4 regions of the Providencia xihuensis genome follow, and region 2 is predicted to be linked to each of the others. Evidence: predicted binding sites of a transcription regulator. Region 2 holds the regulator's gene; each other region holds the start of a gene.
The links. Region 2 encodes Fur, which represses iron uptake genes when iron is present. Its sites were predicted from a motif close to ATAATAATGAGAACNACTATCAA; they were not measured.
Positions count from the first base shown of each region.

Region 1: ACE2AL_RS00900 (TonB-dependent receptor domain-containing protein) is a predicted target of Fur. The motif match lies at 1,367-1,389, and genes of this name have one in related genera.
Region 3: ACE2AL_RS14865 (TonB-dependent hemoglobin/transferrin/lactoferrin family receptor) is a predicted target of Fur. The motif match lies at 1,275-1,297, and genes of this name have one in related genera.
Region 4: fepB (Fe2+-enterobactin ABC transporter substrate-binding protein) is a predicted target of Fur. The motif match lies at 1,281-1,303, and genes of this name have one in related genera.

Region 1 covers NZ_CP169565.1:203,072-206,289, reverse strand. Annotated here, with positions in the region: gene ACE2AL_RS00910 (efflux RND transporter permease subunit) at 1-63, opposite strand, end outside; gene ACE2AL_RS00905 (efflux RND transporter periplasmic adaptor subunit) at 60-1,142, opposite strand; gene ACE2AL_RS00900 (TonB-dependent receptor domain-containing protein) at 1,405-3,218, shown strand, end outside.
Region 2 covers NZ_CP169565.1:3,151,694-3,154,911, reverse strand. Annotated here, with positions in the region: gene ACE2AL_RS14205 (OprD family outer membrane porin) at 1-318, shown strand, start outside; gene ACE2AL_RS14200 (polymer-forming cytoskeletal protein) at 525-1,058, opposite strand; gene fur (ferric iron uptake transcriptional regulator) at 1,733-2,182, opposite strand; gene fldA (flavodoxin FldA) at 2,449-2,976, opposite strand; gene ybfE (LexA regulated protein) at 3,131-3,218, opposite strand, start outside.
Region 3 covers NZ_CP169565.1:3,306,417-3,309,634, reverse strand. Annotated here, with positions in the region: gene ACE2AL_RS14875 (RNA polymerase sigma factor) at 1-258, shown strand, start outside; gene ACE2AL_RS14870 (FecR domain-containing protein) at 261-1,190, shown strand; gene ACE2AL_RS14865 (TonB-dependent hemoglobin/transferrin/lactoferrin family receptor) at 1,312-3,218, shown strand, end outside.
Region 4 covers NZ_CP169565.1:2,525,438-2,528,655, forward strand. Annotated here, with positions in the region: gene ACE2AL_RS11250 (NtaA/DmoA family FMN-dependent monooxygenase) at 1-1,240, opposite strand, end outside; gene fepB (Fe2+-enterobactin ABC transporter substrate-binding protein) at 1,357-2,319, shown strand; gene ACE2AL_RS11260 (FecCD family ABC transporter permease) at 2,282-3,218, shown strand, end outside.

The sequences.
Region 1 (3,218 bases), 1.5 Mb from region 2:
CAAAAACATCACTATTGTCGGAATCGGCCGAGTAATGGCCCAAGAAGATAGCTGTAATTTCATTGGCTATCCTTTACAGGCACAATAATGTCATCATCTGATAAAAAAGCTTGTGCATAAGCCACAACATCTAAACTCGGCGCTAATGGGGTTAACACTTCCACTCGCCCTTGCTGAATTTTGCCAATTTGTATTTTTTGTTTCGCCACTTTGCCGTCTGTCACAGTAAAAATATAACGTTCGCCATTGGGTTCTGTACGAATGGCACTATAAGGTAGCGATAGCTGTTCACGGGGTGAATTTCTGTACACCATGGTGCCCGTTTCACCTAGACGCACTTGTTTAGTCGGCTCTGTAAGCGCCACACGGATTTTTCCAAGTTGGGTTAATGCATCTATTTTTGGCGACAAATAACGTAATTTCCCCAATGTTGATTGGTTTTCATCAAGGTTAATCACCACGGGATTACTGCCCACAATGCGAGAAAGCTCGGAAGGGTGAGCTTGCGCTTCAAACTCTAATTCATTATTTTCAATCAACTTAAATAACAAGCTGTTATCTGATAGCGTACCATTCATGGCGTGACGTTCACTGATCACCCCCGAAACAGGGGCAATAATTTTCGATTTGTCTTCTTGGCTTTGTTCACGCATTAACTGGGCTTTGAGTTGGCGCAGCTCTGCACGGCTTGCTGTTAACAATGCGCTCTGTGCGGCTGCTTCTGATTTGGCTTTGCCAAATTCATTCGCCGAAATCACCCCTGTTTTTGCCAGCGGTGATAAGCGTTGCAGCTCTTGTTGAGATTGAGCGCTGAGTGCTTCTTGTTGTTTAATGTATGCCGCAGCTTTATCAATTTCTGCTTTTAATTGATTAACCCCTGCACTTTGGATCGGTGATTCCAACGTCGCGAGCAATTGCCCTTTTTCAACCCATTCCCCTTCTTCCACAAACACTGCGGTAACCATTTGCTGTTGCAATGGAGAACCAATCGAAATTTCGTTTTTTGCCACAAATTTGCCAGGAATGCTGACGACATCAACCGCCATCACATTTTTTGGGTTTGTGACGCTTAGGCGAATTTCCTCTGCCTGCATATTCAAGCAGATGAAAAATAATGAAATGGCTAAAAAAATGTGTTTCATAAGTCATAAAATTCCCGAGTAGACGCTCGCGCTACTGTAATTTCGCTTAACCCTAAACTCCATAAACCAAAGTTAAACCTTAATTTTTCGTTAAGCTTGGCAAAAATCATCAAGTGCATTTTTGCCATACGGGAAAATTATTAACTGAGATCAAATATCGACCATAAATTAGCTAGCCAATTATTTATTTCCGATATGTTTTAGTGATACTATTCGCAAACAATATAATTATCATTCTCATTTACATTTGCTAGGGATTACTATGACTAAGCAACATCACTACACACTTGTCGCCGCAGGTATTTGCGCGGCTTTGGCTTCATTTAGTACGACAGCAGCAGAAGATTCAGACAAACTTATCGTCACCGCATCAGGTTATTCACAACAATTACGCGATGCCCCTGCCAGTATTACGGTGATCACCGCCGAACAGTTACAAAACAAACCTGTGCGCGACCTTGCTGATGCGGTTAAAGACGTAGAAGGTGTCAGCATTGTGGGTTCAGCCAATAAACAAGATATTAATATCCGTGGCTTACCCGGTGAATACACCTTAATACTGGTTGATGGCCGTCGCCAAAACAGCCGTGAGTCACGCCCAAATGGCAGCGGTGGTTTTGAAGCGGGCTTTATGCCGCCCGTCGAAGCCATTGAGCGCATTGAAGTGATCCGTGGACCAATGTCTTCCCTGTATGGTTCTGATGCAATGGGTGGTGTTATCAATATCATCACCAAGAAAGTAACTAATGAATGGCACGGTAGCGTAACAACAGGCACGATTATCCAAGAAAACAGTGATAGCGGTAATTCCACCGACGGTAACTTCTATCTGTCAGGCCCACTCGTTAAAGATAAATTAGGCTTGCAGTTATACGGCGGTGGTGATTATCGACAAGAAGATAAAATTACAGATGGACACTACAAAAAAGACAACAAAAGTCTCACCGCTAAGCTAAGTTTTACACCAACTGAAAACCAAACCTTCCTTTTAGAAGCAGGTAGAACACTGCAAGAAAGAGAAGAAACCCCGGGCAAATCCCTTGCTGAATATGAAATGCGCGGACAATCAAAACAATATAATAAAAAAACCGAACTCTACAATAACCGAAACCACGCCGCGCTGACTTATAAAGGTGAATGGGATTCGTTTAATACAGAGTTAAGTGTCTATCAAGAAAGTACGAAGAAAAAAACCAAAACAGAAATTAAAGATGCCATCACTAAGCTGACTGAATACCGCTATGAAGACCGTGTACCTGAAATTACTAATACAGTGGTAGATGGTAAAGTTGTTGCGTTCTTACCTGACAACATCTTAACAGTCGGTGGTCAATACCAATACTCAAAACTCAAAGACAGCTCATTGGTTTCAAAAGGAAAATTTGAAAATAGCAGCATGAGTGTCGACCAATCTGCTTTATTCGTTGAAAACGAATTTACTGCAACTGATGACCTCATTCTAACGGGTGGATTACGTTTAGATCACCATGAAACTTACGGTAACCACTGGAACCCTCGCGGTTACGCGGTTTATTATCTAACTGACGAAATCACCATTAAAGGTGGCGTGTCATCTGCATTCCGTGCGCCAACACTACGTGAGGTCAGCAAAGGTTATGGCACTTCTACAGAAGGTGGAAATGGGATTATTTATGGTAATCCAGACCTGAAACCTGAAAAAAGTGTTAGTGAAGAAATCAGCATTGCCTATAACCATGAGTCGGGCTTTGATGCCAGCCTGACCCTATTTAATACTGACTTTAAAAACAAGTTAACCAGCTATAACACTGGCAATCCAGACCCGCTTTCAAACCTAAATCTCTATACTTATGACAATGTCGGTAAGGCAAATGTTAAAGGAGTTGAAATCGCAACAGGTATTCCAATTGCTAAAGACTGGAAATTCAGCGCCAACTACACCTACACTGATTCAGAGCGTAAAAGTGATGATGAAAAACTCGGTAATGGTATTTCACTTAAAGGCTATCCATTGGATAAAACACCAAAACATATGGCTAATGCGAAATTAGATTGGCAGTTTAACGAAGATCTCAATTTGTATACGCGTGCACAATA
Region 2 (3,218 bases):
GCTGGTGTGATGTATGATCTTAAAAACTGGGATCTTGCGGGTTGGAAAGTGGGGACATCCTATATTTATGGTTGGGACGCAAAACCAAGTACTAACTCCCAATATGCCCAAGATGTGCGTTTAAAAGAAAGTGCGTGGAATTTTGATATATTATATACCGTTCAAACAGGTCGAGCAAAAGACACTCTCTTTAAGTTACACTTCACCAAATATGATAATCATACCGATATCCCTAGTTATGGTGGTGGTTATGGAAATATCTTCCAAGATGAAAAAGATATTAAATTTATGGTAATGATGCCATTTACGGTTTTTTAATGAGTTAAGTAAATAGCGGTTACCATTGTAATATCTATAATGGTAACCAACTAAAAATACACATAGCATATATATGCAATATCAAACTATTAAATAGAATAAGAAAATATACTTATATTTAAAGTTTGAAATTTAAAAATAAGGTGGGGATAGATCCACCTTATTTTTAATATGTAGTCATTATCCTAGTACAGAAAAACAAATGATTATAACGAAGCAATTCCTTTATCATCTTCATTATTAGTGATAGGCGTATCATGTTTTATTTTATCTTTTAATTTTGTGACTTTATCCATATGAGAAACACTATTTTTGACTTTAGCTTGTCCTGAAAGGATGCCGCCTTTTTTAATCGATAAACTGCTGTAGTGAATTGTTCCATGGACTTCGCCATTATTTTCGATACTAATGGACTCAGAGACGCACTCACCCTCAACTTGGCCATTAATAATCAATTCTTTACAAGTAATATTACCCGTCACTTGGCCGTTGAGCATAACTTTTACAGTATTATCTTTCCCTGTAATATTGCCAACCACCTTGCCGTAAATATGCACTTGCTCGTTAGATGTTATGTTGCCTTCAAACATAACATCCCTTGAGATAATTGTATTCGATTTTTCTTCACTAAGCGTTGGGGTTGATATCGTAACTTGTTCTTCTATCTTAGAAATAATATCAGGTTCACGAATTGTAGTTGTTTCTTCTAGAGCTTGTTTGTTTTGTCTTTTGGTGAACATTTTACTTACCTTTTTTTGATTGAAGTATAAGATCAAGAACAGAATTGATAATACAAATGAAAATAAGGTGATGGCAGTATGACGAAAAAACCATCCTATTAAAGTAAGAAACCAGAAGAAAAAACTAGTGTTAATAAAAAGATATGTTTTTTTCATCAGTTAATCTCTTACGAAGTACGAGAGTAATCCAAATAAGTCTAGCTAAAAATATATGAATTACATCATATAATTGTAATTTAACTTTTTTATTACACTAATCTTGCTTATTAAATTAAAAGCAAGCCAAAATTTGGTCGTAATATGTTGAACTTATTTTAGACATTAATTAGATAAATCATATGACAGTGATATAAAAAACAGATGCAATGTATGTTTTAAATGACGTTATGCATCACTATGATACCATTGTAAATATTTTAAAATAGAGAGATGAATTTATCCGACAAACAATATAAAGGATTTGAAGTGAATTGCAACTTATTATAGAACACTTCAATATTTCACCTTAATGACATATTTTAGTGATAAATATAAAGTGAATAAGATAAATTATGGGTATTCTAACTGGAAAAGGTTAATTTATCGGTGAATTGATGCAATAAAAAAGCCTGATAACGATAGCATCAGGCTTTTGAAGAATGGGTCACCATCAAGTTACGATGGCGATTAATTTATTACTCTTTTGCTTCGTGTGCGTCAGCGTTATCGCGGCAATCACCATCAGCACAGTGGCCATATAAGTATAAGCTGTGGTTAGACAGTTTAATACCATGGCGAGCAGCGATATTTTTTTGGCGGGTTTCAATCGACTCGTCAGTAAACTCAATCACTTTACCACAATCTAAACAAATTAGGTGGTCATGGTGATGTTGCTGAGTTAATTCGAATACAGATTTTCCACCCTCGAAATTATGGCGTGTAACGATACCTGCATCATCAAATTGGTTCAATACACGGTATACAGTCGCTAGCCCGATCTCTTCGCCCATGTCGATCAGCTTTTTATAGAGATCTTCCGCACTGACGTGGTGGCACTCAGGCTCCTGAAGTACTTCCAAAATCTTAAGTCTTGGAAGAGTGACTTTGAGTCCAGCATTTTTCAATGCTTTATTGTTGTCTGTCATGCGGGTTTGTCCTGTATCTTAAATCATAAATTTAACAATAATGAGACATTTTTAACATAAAACCAGTTGTCTTCTAAACTGATTTACAATTATAGGCATGGAAAATAAAAATAGAAACCATGCATTGTCTCATTATTTTGATAATCTCTTATAAGTCTATCCAATAAGGATATTTAATCGATTATTTTAGACTGAATGATGCTCTGAGGTGGTACATTTTGAGCGGAAAATGATTCAATCTATCAGCAACACATATTTTTAATCGACTAGCCGAGAATTTCAGCTAATGACATTTCTTCAGAGATTTGTTTGACCCATGCATCCACTCGTTCATCTGTTAATTCAGGTTGGCGATCTTCGTCAATCGCTAAGCCGATAAAGTGGTTGTCATCCGCCATACCTTTAGAAACTTCGAAGTGGTAACCTTCAGTAGGCCAGTGTCCAACAATCACCGCACCTCGTGGCTCGATGATATCGCGAATTGTGCCCATCGCATCACAAAAATATTCTGCGTAGTCTTCTTGATCTCCACAACCAAAGAGCGCGACAAGCTTACCGTCAAAATCAATTTCTTCTAATGTTGGGAAAAAGTCATCCCAATCACATTGTGCTTCGCCGTAATACCAAGTTGGAATACCAAGAAGTAGAATGTCAAAAGCCTCAATGTCTTCTTTGCTACACTTAGCAATATCATGAACTTCTGCTACATCTTTGCCTAATCTTTCTTGGATCATTTTGGCAATATTTTCTGTGTTACCTGTATCACTTCCGAAGAAAATACCGATGACTGCCATAAACTGATTAACCTCTTGTTTTTCTAAGAGAGAAAGAAGGAATTTCTCAACTTCTAGAACTCATTTAGAACGAAAATAAATAGAATTTTATGCCTTATTCTGGCGAAAAAACTTTTATAAGTCTGTCAAATTTGTGTGATTTACTAAGAGAGCGTTACTTGAGTATTGTCTCATCAACGTGCTGAAGTTGTGACATCAAGATTTCTTCTATTAATTCACTGCGGCTTATATTTTTTTCTTCA
Region 3 (3,218 bases), 150 kb from region 2:
ATCAGTGATGAGCAATGGCAAGAAATACCTGCACAAGTAAAAAGCCTTGAAGCAACAGCAATAAGAGAGCAGCAACTTAGCCAGATACAAGCCATTATTCAAACATTGCCCAAGAGAACACAGGCTATTTTTCGTTTGCACCGAGAAGAGGGATTGACTCAAACCGAAGTGGCTCAATTGTTGAATATTTCGCTCAGTACTGTTGAAAAGCATTTAGCCAATGCATTGGCTGTTCTGATTCATCAATGGAAGGATTAATCATGAAATCAACAACATCTCCATCTGAAATCGAAAACACAGCGGCGATGTGGGTCGTCAAGACCACTCAAAGAGAGCTGAATGCACAAGAAAATAGCGAGTTTCAGCATTGGGTGAATGCATCGAAAGAGCATGCCAATGCTTATTATCGTGCAAGGCAAATTTGGGCGTTAACTTCCTATAATCAACAGCCTAGAAAAACAGAGAAACCAATTAAAGCCACAAAAAGTTTTGTGAAAATTTCCGTTGCAGCCAGTATTTTAGTGTGTGGTTTGGTGACTTTGATTTGGTGGGGTGAAAATCAAGAACAGATTGATTACCAAGCCAGAATTGGTGAAGTTCAACATATCATATTGCCCGATGGCAGCCAAGTCGACCTCGATAGTGGTGCACAATTACAGCTAGCTTTTGACGGGCAATATCGACAAGTCAATTTGCTCCAAGGACGCGCCTATTTCTCTGTTGCACCTATCACTGGTAGTGAACTGCGTCCTTTCCAAGTTAAGGCGAGAAATGGTGTAACTCAAGCGCTGGGAACAGAGTTTGCCATTGATAATGAAGGGGATAATGTTGGTGTAAGTGTCTATCAGCACAGCGTTAAAATATCGCTATTATCAGGACAAGAATTGACGGTAAAAGCAGGCAGCTTTACGCAATACCAGCAGCAAATTTTACCCACAATACCACTTGCCAAACAGGCGTCAGAAGGGTGGCGTGAAGGCCAGATTATTTTTCAACAGCAAACGCTTTCTGAGATTACCGCTGAAATTAATCGTTACCATAAAAAGCGAATTATTATTTTAGCTAGCGACAGTAAGGAGAAACTAAGCGGCGTATTGCAAATTAACACACTAGAAAGTGGACTTAAGTACCTTGTGTCATCAAAAGGACTCACGATTTATGAAGTACCATTTTTCACATTAATCTACTGATAGATAAAGAAATTATTATTTTTCACAAGTATTTAAATTATTTTTACGGGTTTCTTTCATTTCTACGTCTTAATCTAAGTGATTATGATTTTTATTACCATTATCATTTTAGGGATGGGAAATGACTCAAAAAAAGCACCAATATAAAACAGCCACACTCTGTGTTTACCTTGTATTAGGAGCACTACCTGCATATTCATTATTTAACATTGCTCATGCCAGTCAATCAATAACTGCAACCCAACAGAAAATTTCATTTTCGATTGGAGCAGGATCGCTTGAGAACGTATTGTTGCAATTTGCCCAACAGGCAAAAGTTGAAATCATTATTAATAGCCAAGAAATGAACGGCTTAAAAAGCCAAGGCATCAAAGGGCAGTTAACCTTGCAAGAAGGATTGCAGCAACTTGTTGGCGAAAATCCAGTTCAGGTCCAAATACACAATAATCGTATTTCTATTCATCGGGTAATTAATTCCTCCACAAGTGAAAACGTCATTAAGTTAGATAATATTACGGTGACAGCAAGCCAAATACAGCAAGGAGATTGGGTCTACAGTAGTCCCTCATCGGTGAGTGTGATTAGTAAAAAACAAATTGAAGACAGGCCACCGAAGCATATTGCTGACGTACTAGAGCTTACCACCGGCGTGTATTCCAGTGTCAGCCAGCAAGACCCGTCGCTATCAGTGAATATTCGTGGGATCCAAGATTATGGGCGTGTGAACATGAATATTGATGGAATGCGGCAAAACTTCCAAAAAAGCGGCCATGGGCAGCGTAACGGCTCAATGTATATTGATTCTGAGTTGCTATCTGGCGTTGAAATTCAAAAAGGAAACAATAGTGGTATGGGGAGTGGGGGAACGCTTGGCGGAGTTGCCACATTTAATACGGTAAATGCATCTGATTTTTTATCGAAAGATAAGACATTTGGTGGAAAATTACATGCCAGTACAGGGACGAATAATACTCATTTTATCGGTAGTAGCGCATTTGCCTTGGGAAATGAAAAGGGGGATTTACTGTTTGCTGCCAGTGAACGCCGCTTAGGTGACTATAAACCAGGGACGCACGGGAGTATTGGCGACATTCGCATCAACAATGATGCAGGGCATTATGACGAATTAGTGCGTGGTTTAAAACATACCCGAATTAACGATAGCAATTACCAGATGACCTCATATTTGGCGAAAGCAGGTTGGAATCTCAGTGAGTCACAACGCTTACAATTCAATTATTTAGAAACCAAAGTGGCGACACCTAATGCAGGTACATTAACTAATTTGGCGCAAACGTGGCCATATAAACTTGGATGGAAAAGCAGTGGGTTTAGTGATGTGACAACCCAGAACTATTCCCTTGATTATACGCAGTTTAGTGGCAGTCCATGGAGTACAGAATTTAAAGGGAAAGTGTATTTTGTTGATACGAAAGATGACACTGAAACTTATTCAACGAGCCAAATTTTTAATAATGGCTATCAGATGGATACTCGGGTTAAAACATTCGGGGTGCAACTCGAAAATCATTCAGAGATTGAATTTAATCATAATAATTTATTAAAAGCGCATTATGGTTTTGAAACTTTCCAAGATAAAGCTAGCAGCACCTCAACACGAGAAGCCGCATCAGGCGTAACACCAGATGGAAAACGTACATTGAGCTCATTGTTTACTAATTTAACTTACGAATATGACGATTGGTTAACATTGGAAGGGGGAATGCGTTACGACTACTATACCCTCAAAGGGCAAACCAGCATGCGTTATGCCATCTTCCCTTATACAAAGGAAAATCCATGCACAGGTAGACGGTTACGTGATTGCCCAAGCACGCTGTATACAGAACATTGGAATGTTGATAAATCGGAAGGTGCGTTTTCACCTAATGCTCGTCTGGCTATTCGCCCAGATGTCGAGTGGATGGAGTTCTTTACCAGTTATGGTCGTTCTTGGCGTCCACCTGCGATTACCGAAACACTCACCACAGGCAGCGCTCACAGTTCTTCAACACAGTTTCCTAACCC
Region 4 (3,218 bases), 630 kb from region 2:
CGACTAATTTAGGGACCACTTGTTCGAGAAATAACGTTAATGATTGTTCTGAACCACATGGCAAAGCGATAAAACCATCGCAAGCTTGTTTGTCTGTCCACCTCTCAATTTCATCAACTAAATCACTCACCGTACCAATCACCCGCCAATGTGAAGAGCCATTGACCTCTGGAGCGGATAACAGCATTTGGATCGTAGGTTGGTGCTGGCAAATATAACGCCTTAATAACTGAGCATGCGTTTGGCTATATGGCGCTTCGGTACCTTCAGGTAGCATTTCGGGCGTGATCACGGTGTCAATTGGTAGCTGGCTTAGGTCTAAATTAATTAATGATTCTATATAACGGAATTTAGTTCGTGAGTCCGCATTGGCGTGAGTTTGTTCAAACAAACGATAAGCTTCTTCCCGACTGTCGGCTAAATAAAAACTCAAACCTGGTAATACCTTAACCGCATTAGGTTCCCGCCCTGCACTTACAACACGACGCTGAATGTCCTGATAAAATTCTATTGCACAGTCAATATCCGGTGTGGCGGCAAAAATACCATCCGCAACAGCAGCGGCAAAATCACGCCCTGCAGGTGATGCTCCCGCTTGAAAATAGGGAATAGGCTGCGAATAAGCAGGAATATTCAGTGGGCCTTCCACATTAAAATAGCGCCCTTGGTGGTTAATTTGTTGGATAGATGAACCGCTGTAGCGACTTTCACTGGATTGATATTGATCTGGTTGGCTATTGGGATGGCTTGCCCATAGAGCTTCAACAACAGCCGTAAATTCTTTGGCAATTTCATAGCGCTCCTCTGAATCCGGTAACGTTTTCAAGCCAAAATTTTGCTGACCTTTGAGCGCAGTGACAATATTCCAACCTACTCGACCATTAGTTATCCAGTTTAGAGACTGTAACTGTCTCGCAGCAATATAAGGTGGGTAAAATAAGGCCGAAATCGTGGAAACAAAACCAATGTGATTTGTTGCATGCGCAATTGATGCTATCAATAAAGATGGGTCTATTCCGCCAAAAGCTGGGGCTTGGTTTCCTTTATCGATATTCAAAAACTGGGCATCTGGTCGAAATAAAAAATCCAGTTTTGCCGCCTCTGCGCGTTTGGATAGCGCAATATAATAACTGGGGTTCAGAATAGCTTCTCGTTGGTTAGGATCTTGTTTGGCACTTTGGGTACTTACCCAAGTTGGTGACAGTGATAGGCCAATACAAATCGTTTTTTGTGTTCTCACTCGCATTTTCCCTTAATGATCACTTCAATACTTGTTGTTAATGATATTGGTTATGATTATCATTAACAACAATATTTAATCTATTAATAACAGCCTGTTTTGTTTGGAAAACTGCCATGTTAAAAACATTTGTCTGCGCTATCACACTATTCTCTACCCTGAGTGTTTCAAGCATCGTTTCGGCAACCGCCCTTGTCGGCGCTGATAGCCAGTCATGGCCTAGAACCTTTACCAGTGTGGATGGTTCTATGGTCGAAATAAAAAGTAAACCAACGCGTATTTTATCCGCCTCTGTTTCAATCACTGGTACATTGCTCGCCATTGATGCGCCAGTGATAGCGAGTTCCACCACGGCAAACGGGCAATTTTTTGCACAATGGGACGCTATTGCAAAACAAAAAGGCGTTGAAAAGTTATGGTCTGCTGGCAGTGTGGACTTGGAAATGGCCTATGCTGTCGCACCTGATTTAATTGTCGTGTCCATAAATGGCGGTGATACTGTTTACCCACAAGTTTCACAATTTCAACAAATTGCACCAACGATTGTATTAGATTATGGCAAACAAGGTTGGGAGAGTCTTGCCCTGCAATTAGGGCAAGCTACAGGGCAAGAAAAAGCCGCCACCGACCTCTTAGAGGGTTTCGATAAATTTATCGAAGAAAGTAAAAGCCAATTACAGCTTCCTGATGGCGAAGCAAATATTATTGCCTATTTTGGCCCAGGAACAGTTAACCCCGTTTCGCTAAAAACTAGTCCTCACGCCATCTTACTGCAGCAACTTGGGTTTAGCATTGAAAGTGCGCCTTCTGAATGGCAGCCGAAAGATAAACCTGTCTCTGACTTTGTTTGGGCACAATATGAGCACCTGACCCAACTGAATGCGCCAACCACTTTTTTATTACGTGGAACCGATAAAGAAGCGCAAAACTTTATGGCAGACCCGATCCTCGCCAATCTCAATGCAGTCAAAAATAAGCAAGTTTATGGCCTAGGTGCAAATTCATTCCGTGTTGATTATTACAGTGCGCAAGAAATAATTAATGACATTGTTGCACGTTTTAAAAAGCATGAGTCCTGATATGCCATTAACGCGAACTTCCCTAAAATGGCCAGTGGTTATTTGCTGCTTATTATTAGTCACTTTTTCCATTATTAGCCTTGGTGTTGGTAGCCGTTCTGTTGCTATTTCAACGACTTGGCAAGCTTTCACTCAGTTTGATAACACAAGTAGTGAACACTTGCTAGTTCGCTACCTGCGTTTTCCTAGAACCTTACTTGCGATTGTCATTGGTATTGCTCTTGGTGCCGCGGGGACACTAATGCAAGCAATAACACGTAACCCTTTAGCTGATCCGGGCCTGTTTGGCATTAACGCAGGGGCAATGGTTGCTATCGTTCTGGTTATCGCATTCACAGGTATCACCGATGTGACAATTTATATGTGGTTCGGTCTACTGGGTGCGGGTATCGCAGGCGTAATTGTGTATCTTTTAGCCGGAGTCCGCCAAGGCTTGAACCCCATTCGGATGGTGTTGTCCGGTGTTGCTCTCTCGATTGTTTTGCTCGCTATCACGCACATGGTGACCGTAAATAGTGATGAACAGGTATTTGACCAATTTCGCCACTGGGTTGTCGGTTCATTGCAAGGTCGGGGTTTTGATGTCCTTTTTCCGATCAGCGGTCTGGTTTTGATAGGTTGTGCGATTGCCTTATCCCTGACGAGAGCATTGGATGTGGTCATTTTAGGTAATGACCTAAGCCATTCTCTTGGCGCAAACCAAAACCGAGTCTGGCTTCTTTCTGCCGTAGCCATCGTATTACTCGCTGGGAGCGCAACGGCTGCCGTTGGGCCAATTAGTTTTTTGGGACTGACTGCGCCTCACTTTGCTCGCTCTCTGGTTGGTAGTGACTACCGACGTATATTGCCAATGTCAATGTTACTCGGTGCGACCATTCTGCTCATTGCCGATTGTACTG